Regions from separate parts of the Variovorax ureilyticus genome, predicted to be linked through region 2. Evidence: riboswitches for the same ligand, from Rfam matches in the RefSeq annotation. Region 2 holds a riboswitch; the other holds the start of a gene.

Region 1 (9,019 bases), on a different contig from region 2:
CACGCGCGCAACTGCTTGTCGAGCTGGTCGTAGCCGAGGCGCTGGCTGGCCGGCGCGAAGGGATGGATGTTCGCGAACTCGGGCCAGGTGATCGGGATCATCTCGCTGGTCGCGTTGAGCTTCATCGTGCAGCTGCCGAGCGGGATCATGCTGCGGTCCAGCGCGAGGTCCTTGTCGCCGAGGCTGCGGATGTAGCGCAGCATCGCGGTTTCGCTCTTGTGCGTGTTGAAGACCGGGTGCGTGAGGAACGCCGAGGTGCGGCGCAGGTCCTCGGGGATGCGCGAGGTCACGCGGGCGGAGAGTTCCTCGAAGCGCGGCATCGGCGTGCCTGTCGGCACGAAGAGCGCCCACAAGGTCTCGATGTCGGCGCGCGTGGTGGTCTCGTCCAGCGAGATGCCGAGGTGGTTCTGCACACGCTGGCCGAGGTTGACGCCGCCCGCTTCGGCACGTTCCACGATCTTCGCGGTGTCTTCGCCGGTCTTGACCGTGAGCGTGTCGAAGGCCGTTGCGTTGACCAGCTCGCGGCCCATCTGTTCGAGGCCTTGCGCAAGCACGGCCGTCAGTGCCGCCACGCGCTGCGCGATGCGCTTGAGGCCTTCGGGGCCGTGGTAGACGGCGTACATGCTGGCGATCACCGCGGGCAGCACCTGCGCCGTGCAGATGTTGGACGTCGCCTTTTCGCGGCGGATGTGCTGCTCGCGCGTCTGCAGCGCGAGCCGGTAGGCCGGCTCGCCATGCGCGTCGACGCTGACACCGACGATTCGCCCCGGCAACGAGCGCTTGAAATCGTCGCGGCAGGCGAGGTAGGCCGCGTGCGGTCCGCCGTTCCCCATCGGCATGCCGAAGCGCTGCGTGGTGCCGCAGACGATGTCGGCGTCCCACTCGCCGGGCGGCGTCAGCATGGTGAGCGCCAGCAGGTCGGCCGCGACGCAGAAGGCGGCGTCGAACTGGTGCGCATGGCCCGCGAGGGGCCGCAGGTCGTGCACATGGCCTGTCGTGGCGGGGTACTGCGCGAGCACGCCGAAGAACTCGCAGCTCGCCATCAGGTGCGGCAGGGTTTCGGAGATGGTGCTCACCCGCACCTCGATGCCGAGCGGCGCGGCGCGGGTCTTGATGACCTCGATGGTCTGCGGGTGGCAGTCGCCCGAGACCAGGAAGACGTTGCTCTTGCTCTTCACGCTGCGGCGCGCGAGCGTCATCGCCTCGGCCGCGGCCGTCGCTTCGTCGAGCATCGACGCGTTGGCGATCGCCATGCCCGTGAGGTCGCACACCATGGTCTGGAAGTTGACCAGCGCTTCCATGCGGCCCTGCGAAATCTCGGCCTGATAGGGCGTGTAGGCGGTGTACCAGGCCGGGTTCTCCAGCACGTTGCGCAGGATCACGCCGGGCGTGTGCGTGCCGTAGTAGCCCTGGCCGATGTAGCTCTTCGCGACCTTGTTCTTGCCGGCGATGGCCTTGAGTTCGGCCAGCGCTTCGGCTTCCGTCACTGCCGGCGGCAGGCGCATGGGCCTGGCGCGGCGGATGGCCGGCGGCACGATGCCGTCGATCAGCTCTGCGCGCGTGGCGGAGCCGATGGCCGGCAGCATGCGCGCTTCGTCCTGGGGTTCGATTCCGACGTGGCGTGCGATGAATTCATCGGCGTTCTCGAGATCGCCGAGCGAGGGGGTGAGGGGCAGGACGGTCGACATGTCAGCGGTTCGCAAAGAGGGCAGGCAGGGCAAGGAGAGGGGCTTCCTCGGTGACTCAGCTTTCAGCCGAGAACTTCTCGTAGGCGGTTTCGTCCAGGAGTGCATCGAGCTGTGCAGGATCGCTCACGCGCACCTTGAAGAACCAGCCCCCTTCCATCGGCGCGCTGTTGGCCAGCGACGGATCGGCGCGCAGCGCTTCGTTGACTTCCGTGATCTCGCCGGAAACGGGCATGAACACATCCGCCGCCGCCTTGACCGACTCGACCACACCGGCCACCTCGCCCTGGGCGAAGGACTTTCCCACCTCCGGCAGGTCGACGAAGACCACATCGCCGAGCGCGTCCTGCGCGTGGACGGTGATGCCGACGGTGACGAGCGCCGCATCCGATTCGGTGCGGACCCACTCGTGATCCTTGGTGAACTTGGTGGTCATGAAAAATGCTCCTTGATGAAAAAACGGTGAAAGCGTGTGACTTCAGCCGCGGTAGTAGCGGGCGGGAACGAAAGGCATGGTGCTGACTTCCATCGGTACCGGCTTGCCGCGCACGATCGCCTGGATGCGCGTGCCGGGCTCGGCATAGGCGAGCGCGACGTAGCCCATGGCGATCGGCCGGTCGACCGTCGGACCGAGCAGCCCGCTGGTGACATGGCCAATGGCCGCGCCTTCGAAGGATTCGAGCGGGGTGCCGTCGCGCACCGGGATACGCTCCAGCGCGACGAGGCCCACGCGCTTGCGCTTGAGGGTGTCGTGGTCGAGATGGCCGGCCGTGCCGGTCGATGCGGTGAACTGCGCCAGGATCTTCGCGGCGCCCGGGAAGCCGCCTTCGCGCGCGCCGCCCGCGCGGCGAACCTTTTGCATCGCCCAGCCGAGCGAAGCCTCGACGGGCGTGGTGGTTTCGTCGATGTCGTTGCCGTAGAGGCACAGCCCCGCTTCGAGCCGCAGCGAATTGCGCGCGCCGAGGCCGATCGGCTTGACTTCGGGTTGCGCCAGCAGCAGCCGGGCGAGCGCTTCGGCATCGGCGGCAGCAACGGAAATCTCGAAGCCGTCCTCGCCGGTATAGCCGCTGCGGGTGACGAAGGCCGGGATATTGCCGATGCGCACTGCACCGCCGGTCATGAAGACGAACTGCTCGATGCCGGGCGAAAGCCGCGCGAGCGTCGATGCGGCCTGCGGACCCTGAAGCGCGAGCAAGGCGTGGTCGGGCATCGGCAGGACCTGGCAGCGGTGGCCGATCTTCGCGTTGATGTGCGCGATGTCGGCGGCCTTGCACGCGCCGTTGACCACGACGAACCACGAATCGTGGCCTTCGTTGAAGAACATGAGGTCGTCGAGGATGCCGCCCTCGTCATTGAGCAGCAGCCCGTATCGCTGCTTGCCCGGCGCGAGCCCGGCAACGTCGACCGGCATGAGAGTCTCGAATGCGGCCGCGGCGTCGGGACCGACCAGTCGAAGCTGGCCCATGTGCGAGATGTCGAACAGGCCGGCGGCCTCGCGTGTGTGTTTGTGCTCGGCCATCAGGCCGGCGGGGTATTGCACGGGCATCGCGTAACCCGCGAAAGGCACCATGCGCGCGCCGAGTTCCACGTGCAGGGCGTGGAGCGGCGTCTTCAGAAGGTCGTCGGTCGATGCGGAAGCCAAGGCATTCTCCAAAGGCAAAGGGGTAGTCCGATCCATGACCGGAGCCATGGGCCACCCCTGCTGTCCGCTTTACCTGAGAGATTCACCCCACGATCGAGGCTTGCTCCTTCGGTGGACGATTCCGCCATCCGTCATTGCGGGGCGGGTCGCCTCTCTCCAGCAAGGAAACGCCCGCTGGGGCGCTTCGTCAGTCCTTTTGCCTGAGCGTTCGGGCCCCTGCAATGCGGGGCCCTGCGCCTTCGGCGGCCCCGTCGCGCGAGGCTCTCTCCTGACTGGGCGAGTGTAAGGGATCGACAGTCTCCTCAGCGCCCGCGACGCATCAGGTACTCGAGGATTTCGAAGACCGCTTCGCTCAGCAGCGCCAACGCCGCGGCCGGAATCGCGCCGGCCGCGAGCAACTGGCGGTCATTGAGCGCGAGGCCGGTCACGATCCGCTCGCCGAAGCCGCCCGCGCCGATGAAGGCGGCGATGGTCGCGGTGCCGATCGCGATGGTGGTCGCCGTCCGCACGCCGGCCAGGATGGTGGGCAGCGCCAGCGGCAACTGCACCAGGCGCAGGCTTTGGCCGTGGGTCATGCCCAGCGCCGTGCCGGCCATCCGCAGCCCGGACGGCACTTCCGTCAGCCCGGTCACCGTGTTGCGCATGATGGGCAGCAGCGAATACAGGGTGAGTGCGATCAACGCAGGCAAGGTGCCGATCACGCCGACGAGCGAGATCAGGATCGCCAGCAGCGCAAGCGATGGGATGGTCTGCAGCAGCCCCGTCAGCCCGAGCACCAGCGCGCGGGCGCGCAGGCGGGGAAACACGAGGATGCCCAGGGGCACCGCGATCAGGATCGCGAGCCCGACGGAGATCGCGACCAGCAGCAGGTGCTGGCGGGCGAGGCGGCCGAAGTCCGGACCGAACAGCTTGGCGGTGAAGCCGCGCGCGGCGGTGTCGCGGGATCCTGCTGCGCCGGCCGGCGCCTGCGCCTTGGCGGGCGCGAGGAAGTCCCGCGCGATGGAGTCGAAGGCCGCGCCGTTGAGCTCGGCGCGCGCATTCATCGCGATCATGGTCCGCTCGTCGATGCGGCCTTCGAGCTTCTGCAAGGCAGCCCATGCGGCCGGCCAGCGCGTGGGCAGGTCGAGGCGGTAGAGCACGACGGCGTCGTAGCGCGGGAAGTACTGCCGGTCGTCCTCCAGCACGCGCAGGCCGAGATGGTCGATCTTCGCGTCGGTGGTGTAGATGTCCATCACGTCGATCTGCTTCGCGGCGATGGCGTCGTAGGCCAGGCCGTGGTCGAGACCGGTCGGCCCCTGCTTGAACCCGTAGCGATCGGCGAGCCCCTGCCAGCCGTCGGCGCGGCCGATGAATTCGTTCGACAGGCCCAGCTTCAGCCCGGTGTGCTTGGCAAGATCGCTCAGGGTGCGGATGCCGAGCCGGTCCGCGTCCGCCGCGCGCATCGCGAGCGCGTAGCCGTCGTTGAAGCCCAGCGGAATCGCGGCGCCCAGGCCGAGGGGGCGCAGCGCGGCGTTCATCTGCTCGAGCGTCATCGATCCGTTGCTCTTGAGGATCTCCAGCGCGATGGTCCCGGTGTATTCGGCATAGAGGTCGATGCCGCCGGAGTTCAGCGCCTCGTAGACGATGGCGGTGTTGCCGAGCCCTTGCCGCACCACGGGCTGGGACGGCAGATGCGAAGCGGCCGTCTGCGCCAGCACCTCGGCGAGGATGTACGACTCCGTGAAGCGCTTGGAACCGACGCGCATCGTTTCTTGCTGAGCGTGCGACGGCATCGCGCCCCAAAGGAGCCCCACGCAGGCAAGGGCGGCGAACCAGATGCGGCGCAGCGGCGTCATCGATCCAGTGTATCGGCCCGACCGCCTTGTGGAACAGGGGAGGGAGCGGCATAGCGTGATCGGCGCCGAGGTGTTGTCCTACAGCGGGCGGTGCGTCGGGCCGATGCTGGGTTGACAAATCTGAACGCAAACTGAAGCGTGCTCATCAATTACGTCCGCCGCGGCGAAGGCAAGCCGTTGCTGCTCGTTCACGGGCTCGGCAGCAATTGGCGATCATGGCGGACGGTGCTGAAGCCGCTGGCCGCCGAGCGCAGCGTGACAGCGATCGACTTGCCGGGTTTCGGCAAGAGTCCGTCCCTGCCCGGCGAGGTCTCGATCCGTACGATGTCCGATGCCGTCTCGCAGTTTCTGCGGGAACACGAACTGCTCGGCACCGATGCGGTGGGCAGTTCGCTCGGCGCCCAGCTGGTGCTCGAACTGGCGCGACGGGGGGGCGTGGTCGGCGCCGTGGTGTCGCTGGGCCCGTTGGGCTTCTGGGCCGGCTGGGAACGGCAGGCCTACTGGGCATCGGCGTGCTTCTGGTGGCGTATGGCGCGGCTGATGCGGCATTCGATGCCGGCGATCGCCACGCACGAATGGTCGCGCGGGCTGCTCCTCGCGCAGCTTTCGGCGCGGCCGGAGCTGCTTTCTGCTTCGCATCTGGTGGAGGAGATGCGCAGTTGCGCTGCTTCGGCATCGTTCGGCGCGATGCTCGGCGGACTTGTGCGAGCCGCGCCCATGGAAGGCATCGCCGCCGGCCGTCCGGGCAAGAGGCTCGTGATCGGGTGGGGCCGTTCCGACCGGATCTGCCTTCCCCGGCAGGCCGAGCGCGCGCAGCGATTGTTCCCGGACGCGCGGCTGCACTGGTTCGAGCGTTGCGGCCACTATCCGCACTGGGATGCGCCGGAGGAAACCGCGCGCCTCATTTTGAAGACGACCGCCGATTGAACGGCGAAGGAGCGGCAAGGCATGGCCAGGCACAAGCACCGCAAGCGCACCGGCGACCACCATCCGCTGCCCGACGTGCATGGCGCGCGCGAGCTGCCCTCGGTGGTGGTCGAGGGCTACAGCCTCCAGTTGCGCGACAAGGACGGTTTCGTCGGCGACCAGGCGAGCCAGACTGCGTTCCGCGAACTGCTCGAACGCTGGCGCCGACGGCGTCGCAAGAAGGGCAACGATCCGCTGGGCGGCCTGCATTCCAGGGAACTGACGAAGAAGGCGCTCGATCAGGCACTCGGCAAGAAGGCGTCGGAGGCCGCGGACGTGGTCCACGGGGTCATCGAGGAATTCGCCGAGGAACTGGCCTGGGTGACCGAGCGCTTCATGCACCATCCGTCATGGAAGGGGGTGGAGCGAATCGTGATCGGCGGTGGCTTTCCGGAGAGCGATGTGGGGGAACGGGCGATCCTGCAGACCTCGGCCCTGCTGGAGGACATGGGGATCTCCGTGCAACTGGGCCGCATCAGCCACGAGACCGACGACGGCGGCCTGCTCGGATGGGTGCATCTGGTGCCGCCGCCGCTGCTCAAGGGGCACGACGCGATCCTCGCGCTCGACATCGGCGGCACCAACGTGCGCTGCGGCATCGTCAAGACGCGCAGGCGGCGTGCACGCGACCTGTCGAAGGCCAAGGTGATCCACCGCGAGAAGTGGCGCCACGCCGACGACGGGCCCAGCCGCAAGGTGCTGGTCGACCGCCTGGTGGAGATGCTCGAAGAGCAGATGCGCTACTGCGGCAGGAAGGGCATCCGCCTCGCCCCTTTCATCGGCATCGGCTGCCCGGGTCTGATCCGCAAGGACGGATCGATCGCGCGCGGCGCGCAGAACCTGCCCGGCGACTGGGAGAGCGAGAACTTCCACCTGCCGAGCCGGCTGTGCAAGCGGATCCCGACGATCGGCGGGGAGCCGACCGTCGTGCTCATGCACAACGACGCGGTCGTGCAGGGCCTGAGCGAGCTGCCCTTCATGCGCGACGTGAAGCGCTGGGCCGTGCTGACCATCGGCACGGGCCTCGGCAACGCGAGCTACTGCAACAAGGCGGCGAAGGCCTCCTGAATCAGCCCGCCAGCTCCTTGCCGAAGAAGCGCAGTGTCCGGTCCCACGCGAGTTGCGCCCAGACCGCGTCGTACTGCGTGATCGGGATGCGTCCCGGCCCTTGCGCGGTTTCGTTGGCGAAGGCGTGATGCGCCAGGTAGCGGTGGCCTTCGTAGCGCACGCCCGCGCCGCGGAGCTTTTCTTCGAGCGCATCGACGCCGGCGATCGCGAAGGCCTCGTCCTGCGTTGCCCAGTGCGCCATCACCGGTGCCTTGATCTTCGAGGCGTCGACGTATTCGAGCGGGGGGTAGCCGTACCAGACCACGCCGGCATCGGCTTCGGGCGCCATGGTCAAGCCCAGCACCGTGAGTGCACCGCCCATGCAGTAGCCGGTGACGCCCACCTTGCCGCCGCGCGCCTTCAGGTATTGGACGGCGCCGCGAACGTCCTGCGATGCGGCGTCGCCGAAGTTCAGGCCCGTCATCAGGTGATGGGCTTCCTCGGCCTCGACGGTGGACTTGCCGCGATAGAGGTCGGGCACCAGCGCCGTGAAGCCCGCATTGGCGAAGCGGTCCGCCACGCCGCGGATCTGGTCGTTGATGCCCCACCATTCCTGGATCACCACCACCGAGCCGACCGCCTTGTCGGCCTCGGCCAGATAGCCGTTGACGCTGCCGCCGTCGGGGCGCTTGAACTGCACGACATTTCCCATGGAGATCTCCTGAGGTTGATTGGTGTTTCGGTCGACGAGGGGCGAGAAGTATCGGCCATGAAGGCTCAGAGCTGGAAGGCGATGGTCAGCAACAACCCTTCGGCCACGTCACGAATCAGGCCCGGCTGGCGCGCCCGGTAGGTGTCGCCGGCCGAAGCCGTGGTTTCGATCCATTGCGCGAGCCAGTCGACCTGCGAGTGGCCGTAGAACACCACCGCCGCCTCGTGATTGATGAGCAGGCTGCGCATGTCGAGGTTGATCGAGCCGCACAGTGCGAGGTCATCGTCCACCACGACCGCCTTGGCGTGGGCCATGAAAGGCAGCATGCGGAAGATGACGCCGGCGCGCGTGAGATCGCGCATGGCTCTTGCGCGAACGAAGTCGGCGAGCCGGTGGTTCGATTGCGCGGGGATGGCGATCGTGACCTGCACGCCGCGCCGGGCGGCGAGGCGCAGTGCATCGCGCAGGCCGTCACCCGGCACGAAGTAGGGCGTGATCGCGAGCACGCGGTGTTCGGCGCGGAAACAGGCATCGATGAGCAGCGCCTGCGCGGTGTCTTCGGTCTGGTCCGGCCCGCTTGGCAGAAGCTGCGCGAATTCGCCTTCCACGTGAACGTCGCCGGCGGCCACTTCGCGCGGCTTGCGGCCGCGCACCGAGGACCAGTCATGGTCGAACTGCCGCGCCGCCGCCGCTGCGACGCTGCCTTGCAGGTCGAATGAAAGATCCCGCCAGGGCACCGGATGGTCGTCGTTGCCGGTGAAGTATTCGCCCGCGAGGTTGCGGCCGCCGGACCACAGCCATTGGTCGTCCGCGATGGTGAACTTGCGATGGTTTCGCAGGTTTCGCGGCCCCGTCCGGCGCAGACTGAAGATGGGGCGGAACACCGCGATCTCGGCGCCCGCGTCGCGCAGCGTGTCGAAGTGCGATCGCGGCAGCGACAGCGCGCCGAAGCCGTCGAGCAGCACGCGGACCTTCACGCCGTCGCGGGCGCGCCGCGCCAGCCGGTTGATGACGTCATGGCCGAGCGCGTCGTCGCCGATGATGAAGGTGCAGATGTCCAGACGAACCCGCGCGCCTTCGACCACCTCGAAGAGCGCATCGCGCGCCGCCGCGCCGTCGGAGTGGAAGCGCA
Region 2 (9,019 bases):
TCACCCGGGTCGACGCCATCTGCCGCGCCCTGAAGATCGACTTCGCCGAACTCGCGCGCCGCGTGGCGGATTCGCAGCCGCTGCTCAAGGAACTGACGCTGGAGCAGGAACAAGCGGTGGTCAAGGACAAGAAGCTGCTGCTCGTCGCGATCTGCGTCCTGAGCCAATGGACCCTGGAACAGATCGTCGCGGCCTACCGCATGACCGAGGCCGAGTGCATCGGCTACCTCGCGCAGCTCGATCGCATCGGCATCATCGAACTGCGCCCGCTGAACCGGTATCGCCTGAAGCTCGCGAAGACCTTCCGGTGGCGTCCGCACGGGCCGGTGATGGATTTCTTCCGCGAGAACGTCGTGCTCGACTACTACCGCGGCGGCTTCGACGGCCCGTCGGAAGGGCTGCTACTGGTGCACGGCTCGATCAGCAAGTCGCTCGCGCCCGCTTTTCTGGATCGCCTCCAGCGCGTCGCCCAGGACTTCGCCCAGCAGCATCAGACCGACCAGAAACTGTCACCGAAAGAGCGCGAGGGCTACACCCTTCTGCTTGGAATGCGCAACTGGGAGTTCGAACTTTTCACCCGTCTACGCAGGAATTGACCTACGCCAGAAAAAGACAGAAACCGGTTTCCTCGATAAAATTCGGCGGGCAGAAAAGCGGACGGCACCCGTCCCACCGGTGGCGCAATCTCCCATGAACGCTCAGGTGAACCGCAGCGCGGTTCGTTGACTGCCCCCTTTTTAGACAACGCCGACTGGAGAGACGCCGCACCGACGCGGCGCACCGAAGGAGCAAGTCCGCTGCATGCCGCAGCCGATGAATCTCTCAGGTACAAGAGACAGAGGGAGCGGCGATCTGAACCCCCGGTCCGACGCTCCGCACAGTGAGTACTCGCCCCGGCCGTTCATGCCCTCCCAAAAGGATTCGGACATGCGCGTGGTAGTACTCGGCGCCGGCCTGCACGGCGTCACGACGGCCTATTACCTCCAGCAGCTCGGTCACGAGGTGATCGTGATCGATCGCCATGCGACGCCGGCTGCCAAGGCCCGGGGCCGGATTCCCTCCCCCGAAGGCACTGCGGCGCCCGACACCGGCCACGTATCGTTGCCGACGAAGCCGGCGCCAGGTCCCTGGTCGCGCCTTCGGGCCTTCGTGCGTCGTCGTTTCGGGAAGCTGCTCGACCGCGCGGCGATGCCTCCCGGAAGCAATCCGCTCGATCACCTGGTCCGCCTGGCCGCCTACAGCCGCCGGAGCGCCCTCGCGCTGCGCGATGAATCCGGCATGCCGCAGCGCCCGCGCTCGACCGGTCATATGACCGTCTACACCGATGCCAAGTCGTTCCGGGGACGCATCGAACGGGCCCCGCATTGGTCGGAACTGGGCTGCGAGGACCGCCTGCTGTCGGCCGACGAGGCGATCGGGTTGGAGCCATCCCTGCATCTCTTGGGCGGCCGACTGGCTGGCGCGACCTACTCGCCCGACGATCCGGCGCGCGACCCTTCGCAGTTCGCGGCAGGCATCGTCTTCCTGTGCCGCGCGGCAGGCGTGCGCTTCATGATGAAGCACACCGTGGTCTCGCTGAAGGAGCGCGACGGCCGCATCGACCACGTCGAGCTGCTGGATGCACAGGGTCAGCCGATGATCGTGCGTGCGCAGTCCTATGTGCTGGCGCTCGGCGCATCGAGCGTGCTGCATGCCGAGCACCTCGGCATCGACATGCCGCTGCGCTTTGTGCGCGAGTACGTGGTCACGTTGCCGACCAAGGATCTCTCGATGGCGCCCCGCATCGCGCTGCACGACCGCCAGGGCAAGCTGCGCATCCGGCGGGTGGAGAACGCCGGCGGCCACCACCTGCGCATCACCTCCACGGTCCGCGTCTCCGATGACGAGGAGAACGAACCCGATTCGGACCGCTTCGATGCAATCCTTCGCCGCGTCGAGACCCTCTTTCCGGGCGTGGTCGACACCAGCCGCGCGTCGCTCGAAACCGCGATGCACGCGGTCAGCAGCAACCGCCTGCCGATGATCGGCAAGACGCGGCTGCCCAACCTTTTCCTCAATACGGCCCCCGGCACGCCGAGCTGGACGAACGCGCTCGGCGCGGGCAAGTCCATCGCGCGCATCGTGAGCGGCTTGCGGCCCGAGCTCGATTTCGCGTTCCGCGGCCTGTAGACCTGTAGCCGGCGCGCGGCGAAGTCCCTACAATCGCCCCACTTGCAGGAGAGCGGGCCGCGAAGGCGGCCCCACCGAAGGCGCAAACTCCCATAAACGCTCAGGTCGGCTCGCAACGGGCCCGTACTGCAATCGACTGTCAGAGCCGTCTGGAGAGCCATCACGCCATGTGATGCACCGAAGGAGCAAGCCCTGTTGCGGGTGCAACGGGTGAATCTCTCAGGTACCGAGGACAGGGGGAGCGGCAACTTGGACGCGAGAGTCCGGTTGCTTTTCTTTTTTCACAGCACCGGTTTCCATTCGTCCAAGCGCTGCAACCTCAAAGGGTTCTGAAATGCGCGTGATCGTTCTTGGCGCCGGCCTGCTCGGCGTGACCTCAGCCTACTACCTCCAGCAGCTCGGCCACGAAGTGACCGTGATCGACCGGCAGGCCACCCCGGCCGCCGAAACCAGCTTCGCCAACGGCGGCCAGATCTCGGTGAGCCACGCCGAGCCGTGGGCCAATCCCAGCGCACCGCTCAAGGTGCTGCAATGGCTCGGCAAGGAAGACGCGCCGCTGCTCTTCCGTCTGCGCGCCGACATGCGGCAGTGGCTCTGGGGACTGCAGTTCCTGCGCGAATGCTCCCCGGCGCGCACCCGCCACAACATCGAGCAGATCGTGCGCCTGGGCACTTATAGCCGCGACACGCTTCAGCAACTGCGGCGCGACACCGGCATCGGCTACGAACAACGCACCCAGGGCATCCTGCACTTCTATACGAACCAGAAGGAATTCGATGGCGCGCTCGAGCCGGCCGAGCAGATGCGCGCCCTCGGTTGCGAGCGCCGCGTGATTTCGGCCGACGAGGCCGTGGCACTCGAGCCTGCGCTGGCTCACATGCGCCCGCAGCTCGCCGGCGCCACCTACACCGCCGAAGACGAATCGGGCGATGCGAACCGCTTCGCGCGCGAGCTCGTCAAGCTCGCCGAAGCCGCTGGCGTGCGCTTTCTCATGAGCCACACCGTGACCGCGCTGCGCGAAGCCGGCGGCACCATCGATCACGTCGAAGCCACCGACAGCGAAGGCCGCTTCCAGCGCATCCGCGGCGACGCCTACGTGCTCGCGATGGGCTCGCTCAGCCCGCTCTACGCAGCGCCGCTGGGCATCCGCCTGCCGATCTATCCGGCCAAGGGCTACTCGGTCACGATGCCGGTGATCGATCCCACGAAGGCGCACCAGGTCTCGCTGACCGACGATGAGTTCAAGCTCGTCTTCTCGCGCTACACATCGGCCAACGGCGACCGCCTGCGCATCGCCGGCACTGCGGAGCTGAACGGCTACGACCGCGACCTCAACCGCGTGCGCTGCGAAGCGATCGTGCGTCGGGTGGAGCAGCTCTTCCCCGGCGCGGGCGATGCATCGAAGGCGCAGTTCTGGACCGGCCTGCGCCCCGCGACGCCGAGCAACGTGCCGCTGATCGGCGCGACCAAGCTGCCGAACCTGTTCCTCAACACGGGCCACGGCACGCTCGGCTGGACGCACGCGTGCGGCTCCGGAAAGTCGATCGCGCGCATCGTGAGCGGGCTCGCGCCCGAGGTGGATTTCGCGTTCACCGGGCTGCGTGCCGCTCAGTCGCCGGCCGTGAAGACCGTCAGCACGCCGGTGTAGCCGTAGAGGTGATGCCGCGCGATCTCGCCGGCGGCGAAAAAGCCGACGAGCGGCACGTCGCCAAGCGCGTGGCGCACGATCTGCAACTCGGCGTTCGGCGCGCCGAAGTGCGGCCCCCCACGGCCCGAGCAGCTCACGTACACCGCACCTGCGACGCGGCGCGCCGGATGCGGCCCCGCACCGGTTTCATCGCCGGCGACCGCGCGCGCGGTGGCGAGCGTCTGCTCCTCGGGCTCCAGTTCCTCGCGGATCTCGGCACAGACGCGCATGAGATCGGCGCGCGCGGCCTGCGCGTTGCGTCGGCAGAAGGACATGAGCATGCCGGGCTCGACGACGTCCGCGATCGCCACGCCGCGCCGGGTCGGATCGAGGCCGATGATGTGCCGCACCCGCACGTCGGAACCCAGATCGCGCGTGCGGCGAACACGATCGGTGCCGGCTTCCGCGAGGCCCACCAGCGTGGCGCGGACTGCGGCGATGGCCTGCTCGGGCTCGTCGAGCGACACGTGCAGATCCTCCAGCAGCACGTCGAGGGCCGGCCGGCCATCGAGCTTGAGCAGCAGGTTGCCGTCGGCCTCCGTGATCTCGCGTTCCTCCGACACCGGCTGGCAGCCCTGCGTGACGCGCGACACCAGTCGCACGCCTTCGCCGAACACCACGCCTGAGAGGCCGCCAGAAAACACCCCGCCGTGCGCGCCGTGGCCCGGGATGTTGCCGTTGCCGCCGACAGCGAACTGCAGCGAGCCGGCACGGCCAGACGAGAGGCCACCGAAGAGATAGCCGGTATCGGTGCGCTCCGCCATCTCGGCGATCAGCTCGGCGAGCTCGGGCGTGTGCGGGTCGGCATGGACGAGTGCCGTGTGCGCCGAGAAGCCGCTCATCTCGGTGCTCGCGAGCGGCGCCACGCCGGAGAACACCCGGTACTGGTCGCTCGGCAGCTCGCAAAGCATCACGCTGAGGGCCGGCTCGTCGAAATATTCGGCGTTGTTGGCCGAGACGCCGACGCCCACCGTGCCGGACCAGTCGGTCACCTCGGGCAGTTCGGCGCCCAGGTGATCAAGGATCTCCTGCGCATCGGCCGAATAGTGGTCGGTGATGTAGAGCAGGCCCAACGTCGGCGACTGCGCGTAGTCGGGCAGCGCCATCTGTGCCCGAAGTTGCGCGAGCACCAGCCCTGCGGCCATGCGCCATTGCGGATGGGTGGCGTGGCCCGAGGGAAACATCTTCATGGGCACGGCTTTCGCTGCGGGAAGGGATACGGTGCCGGCTTCAGCGCGCCCGCTTGCGCGCCGGAGCCCGCGTCTTGCCGGCAGCGGCGGCACGCTGGCCGCCGGCCGACGCCTTGCTCTCCGCGGAAGCCGGCTGCTTGGCCGATTTGGCTGCCGGCGCCTTTCGCGTCGCCGCGCCGGTGGCCGGCTGGGCTATCACGGGCATCTTCAACTGTGAAGCTTCCTGCAGGGCTGCGCTGGCGATCTGCTGGAATTGCTGCGTGAGCGCCCCCCACCATTGCAGCGGGTCGACCACGCCCGCTTCCTCGGCCGCAGCGTCGCCGCCGTTGCCGCGCGTGCGCCGGGAGGGCTTCGCGGTCGCGGGGGCTTCCGCTTCTTCCGCTTCTTCCGCTTGTTCCGCTTCTTCTGCTTCAACGACCGGTTCGGCCTTCTTCGGCTCCGGCTTGGGTGCGGGTGCCGCCGCGGGCTCGGACGCAGCCATCGCCTGCCGCGTGAAGACGCTCGCGAGATCCTCCATCTGCACGTTCATGCCGCGCAGGGTCGACAGCGTCATCTTCTGCACTTCGAGCGCCTGGATGGTGGCCTTGAGCGCATGCCCGTTCTGCTCGAGCCAGAACTGCACGGTCTTGAGCTCCTGGATGCGCTTGTCGACTTCTTCGACGCTGAGTGTCGGGGCGACCCAACTCGCGAGACTCGGCATGCCGGGCGTCGCGCCCGCTGCCGCGCTTCCGCTGGCCAGGTTCTTGAGGAAATCGAATCCGGGAACGAACTGGCTGAAGGCGAAAGGCTTGCTCGTGTCGCTCATGAAGGGCCTCGGGACGAGAGTTGTTGTGCGGCCAGCTTACTCCAAGGCGGCCGCGTTTTGGGCGGCCCGCGCCGCCCTGTCCGTCAATGCTTGTGCTCGCCTGCCGCGGCCGCGCCGGAGGCCGTCTGAACCGGCACCTTGAGCTCGAGCGAGCTCCTCTGGCCCTTCGCGTCTTCGAAGAGCAGCGTCAGCGGAACGCTCGTTCCATTGACGAGCGGCTGCTTCAGATCCATCAGCATCAGGTGGTAGCCGCCGGGCTTGAACTCGACTGTCTGGCGCGCGGGCAGTTCCAGGCTCGGCAGGCCGCGCATGCGCATGGTGTCGCCTTCCATCTTCATCTCGTGGACTTCGGCGACGCCCGCCGCAGGCGTGGAAGCGCCGACGAGCCGGGCACCCGAGGGCGCGCTGAGCTTCATGAAAGCGCCGGTGCCGCTTTGGCCGGGCACGGAAGCACGGATCCACGCATCGCGCACATCGACCGGCGCGACGCCGGCTGCCAGCACGTCGAGCCGCGCGGCCGGGCTGTCGAGGCCGGCGGTGGAGGTGCCGCTGGCGGGAACCTGCGCCCAGTCCGAGCTGCCCGTGTCGCAGTCCTGCAGCACCTTGAACCACAGCACGCCCGGCGTGGCGGGCAGCTTGCCGCGCAGCACGAATTCCGCGCGCTCGCCGGTGGGCAGCGCGGCCTGGGCGTTCTCCGCCTTCCAGCGCACTTCGCCGCCGTTGTCGCCGGCCGGCGGTGCTTCGAGCTTCCAGCCCTTGCGCGCCTGCGCGTCGGTGAAGGCAAAGCCCTTGGGCAGGCGAACGGTGATGCCGGTGGTGCTTTTCGCGCCCTGGCAGGCATGGCCGACGCGGAAAGCCGCTTCGTACTCGCTGCCGGCGGTGGCGCCGCCCGGCGGCAGGCTCACATGGGCGAAGGCGCTGCCGGTCCAGGCGAACACGATGCAGGCGGCGAGCCGGCGAAGCGGGAAGGAGGCGTTCATGGAGGTGTTCATCGGAGACTTTCGTGAAGTGTTGTATGTCGGGTCAGAGGTCGTAGCGAAGTTCTGCGGTGTAGGTGCGCTGCGGATACGGGTGGAAATTCCAGTACTGGTCGTTGTTGGCGTTGTCGATGCCGAAGGCCGCCGCCCAGCGGCGGTCGATCTGGTAGCGAACGCGCAGGTCGACGGTGAAGTACCTGCTCGCGCCGAAGTAGGCGAAGCCGTTCACGTCGCTGTTGTCGAGGGTCGAATACTGCCTGCCGCTGTAGCGCGCGGCCACGGTGAAGGCCCACTGCGCGTCGGGCTTGTAGGTGCCGTAGACCGTCGAGCGCCATTGCGGCACGCGCGGCTGCCATTTGCCGACGCTGGCGGGAAAGGCCGCGTTGGCCACGATCTCCGAATCAGCATAGGTGAGGCTCGCGCCGAGGTCCAGGCCGCGCACGAAGACGTTTTCGCCCGTGTAGGCCACCTCCAGTCCGTTGGTGCGTACCCTGTCGACGTTCTGCACCCGCGAGATGCTCGTGTTCGGGATGAGCTGGCTGTAGAGCGCATCGTCGGTCGTCTCGTGGAAGAAGGTCGCGCGTGCGATCCCGTTGCCCAGGTCCTTCTCGGCCGACAACTCGCCGGTCCACGACTTCTCAGGCTTCAGGTTGGGGTCGTTGATGAACGCCAGTGCACCGCCCGACGTGGCGCCGTAGAGCTCGCCGACGGTCGGATAGCGCACCGCGCGGCCGACCGAGGCCTTCAGCACCGTGTCGGAGGTCCATTGGTAGGCCAGCGCGGCCTTGGGCGACAGGTCCGATTCGCTGCGCGCGGGGTACGACAGGAAGCTGCTGGCGTTCGAGGTGAAGCCGTCCGTCGTCTTCCAGTCCTCGTAGCGAAGGCCGAGCACGGCCTTCCACTTCGGCGCGAAGGACCAGGTGTCCTGCGCCCAGGCGCTCTGCGTCTCGGCGCGGCCGCCGACGTTGCTCACCGGCGAGTACGGCGCGCCGCCGAGCCAGGTTCCGAGCACGTTGTTCTTCACGATCAGCAGCTTGTAGGCATCGCGGCCCACGCCGAGATCGACGATATGCCCACCACCCACGCCCTGCGGCCGCCAGGTCGCCTTGGCGGCGAGCGTGTTCCAGCCGGTGCCGCCCTGGTCCTGCAAGGTGCCCGCGCCGCCGATCGCTGCGAGTGGCAGCGCGACCGTCGGCTGGCGCTGCTGGTCGGTCGCGTAGTCGTACAGGCTGCCGGCAACCTCCCAGTCCCATTCGCCTTGCGTGTTGCTCTTGACCGAGAGGCCGTGCATGGTGTGCGTCTGGCTGTCGTTGGTGAGCGGAAATGCCGTCGGCGCGAGGTTGAAGGTGCGTGCGCCGATGTTGATCGGCCCGCTGTAGACCGGCTGCCCGGCGGCATTGCTCAGGTAGCTCTCGGGCCGGCCTTCGGCGGTGTTCTGCCACCAGCCGAGCGTGTAGGTCGCACGCACGGTCGGGGAGAAGTCGTAGGCCAGCTTCAGCTTCGCGTGGTCCTGCACCGTGTGGTACTGCGTGCCGGTGCCGAGGATGTACCACGGCGTGTTGGTCGTGTTCAGCCCCGGCACCCAGCCGGTGACCGGCGTGCCGGCGCGCCCCGGCGTGCCCGAGGCCACCGTCGCGGTGGTGAAGGTCAGCGGCTGGCCCTGGCTGTCGGTGCGGTTGAGATCGATCCACCACGACCAGTCGCCGCTCCTGCTGCCGATCGACGCGCTGGTCTGCCAGCTGTTGAAGGTCTGGTGGGTGTTGTAGAGGTCGAAGGGCTGCGACGAGAAGCCGGCCTTCACGTGCGCTTCGAGCTGCGTCGGTATGCGGGTCACGTAGTCGACCACGGCACCCGCCGAATTGCCGGGGTACGCCGCGGAGAAGGGGCCGTACATCACGTCGACCCTTTCGATTTCCTCCGGCGCGACCATCGACCAGCGCGGCGCGTAGTTGGTGCCGTTGGCGATGCCGTTGCCGAGGTAGTTCGACAGCAGGATGCCGTCGGCATACACCGCCGAGCGCGCGCTGTTGCCGGTGCCGGACGCGCGGGTGGACAGGATCGCGTGGTTGTAGTCGCCGATGTAGCGCTTGCGCACCAGCAGGCTCGGCAGGTACTTGAGGGCATCCTCGCTGTCGGTGGCGTTGATGCGCGTCTCGATGTCCTCGCGGGTGACGCCCTCGATGGTGGTCGG

The links. A riboswitch is a leader RNA that binds a small molecule or an ion and turns the genes downstream of it on or off. The one in region 2 is predicted to bind glycine.
Region 1: another riboswitch for glycine. It lies ahead of gcvT (glycine cleavage system aminomethyltransferase GcvT); the one in region 2 lies ahead of WKW77_RS10780 (D-amino acid dehydrogenase).

Annotation. Positions count from the first base shown of each region.
Region 1 is NZ_JBBKZU010000003.1:404,848-413,866, forward strand. It holds gene gcvP (aminomethyl-transferring glycine dehydrogenase) at 1-1,688, opposite strand, end outside; gene gcvH (glycine cleavage system protein GcvH) at 1,744-2,121, opposite strand; gene gcvT (glycine cleavage system aminomethyltransferase GcvT) at 2,164-3,363, opposite strand; glycine riboswitch at 3,378-3,497, opposite strand; glycine riboswitch at 3,510-3,608, opposite strand; gene WKW77_RS09390 (ABC transporter permease/substrate-binding protein) at 3,630-5,162, opposite strand; gene WKW77_RS09395 (alpha/beta fold hydrolase) at 5,301-6,089, shown strand; gene WKW77_RS09400 (ROK family protein) at 6,111-7,196, shown strand; gene WKW77_RS09405 (dienelactone hydrolase family protein) at 7,198-7,887, opposite strand; gene WKW77_RS09410 (phospholipase D-like domain-containing protein) at 7,953-9,019, opposite strand, start outside.
Region 2 is NZ_JBBKZU010000004.1:120,600-129,618, reverse strand. It holds gene WKW77_RS10790 (helix-turn-helix domain-containing protein) at 1-596, shown strand, start outside; glycine riboswitch at 742-849, shown strand; gene WKW77_RS10785 (FAD-dependent oxidoreductase) at 928-2,169, shown strand; glycine riboswitch at 2,205-2,308, shown strand; glycine riboswitch at 2,309-2,415, shown strand; gene WKW77_RS10780 (D-amino acid dehydrogenase) at 2,504-3,817, shown strand; gene WKW77_RS10775 (FIST signal transduction protein) at 3,778-5,046, opposite strand; gene WKW77_RS10770 (PhaM family polyhydroxyalkanoate granule multifunctional regulatory protein) at 5,087-5,851, opposite strand; gene WKW77_RS10765 (copper chaperone PCu(A)C domain-containing protein) at 5,935-6,843, opposite strand; gene WKW77_RS10760 (TonB-dependent receptor) at 6,875-9,019, opposite strand, start outside.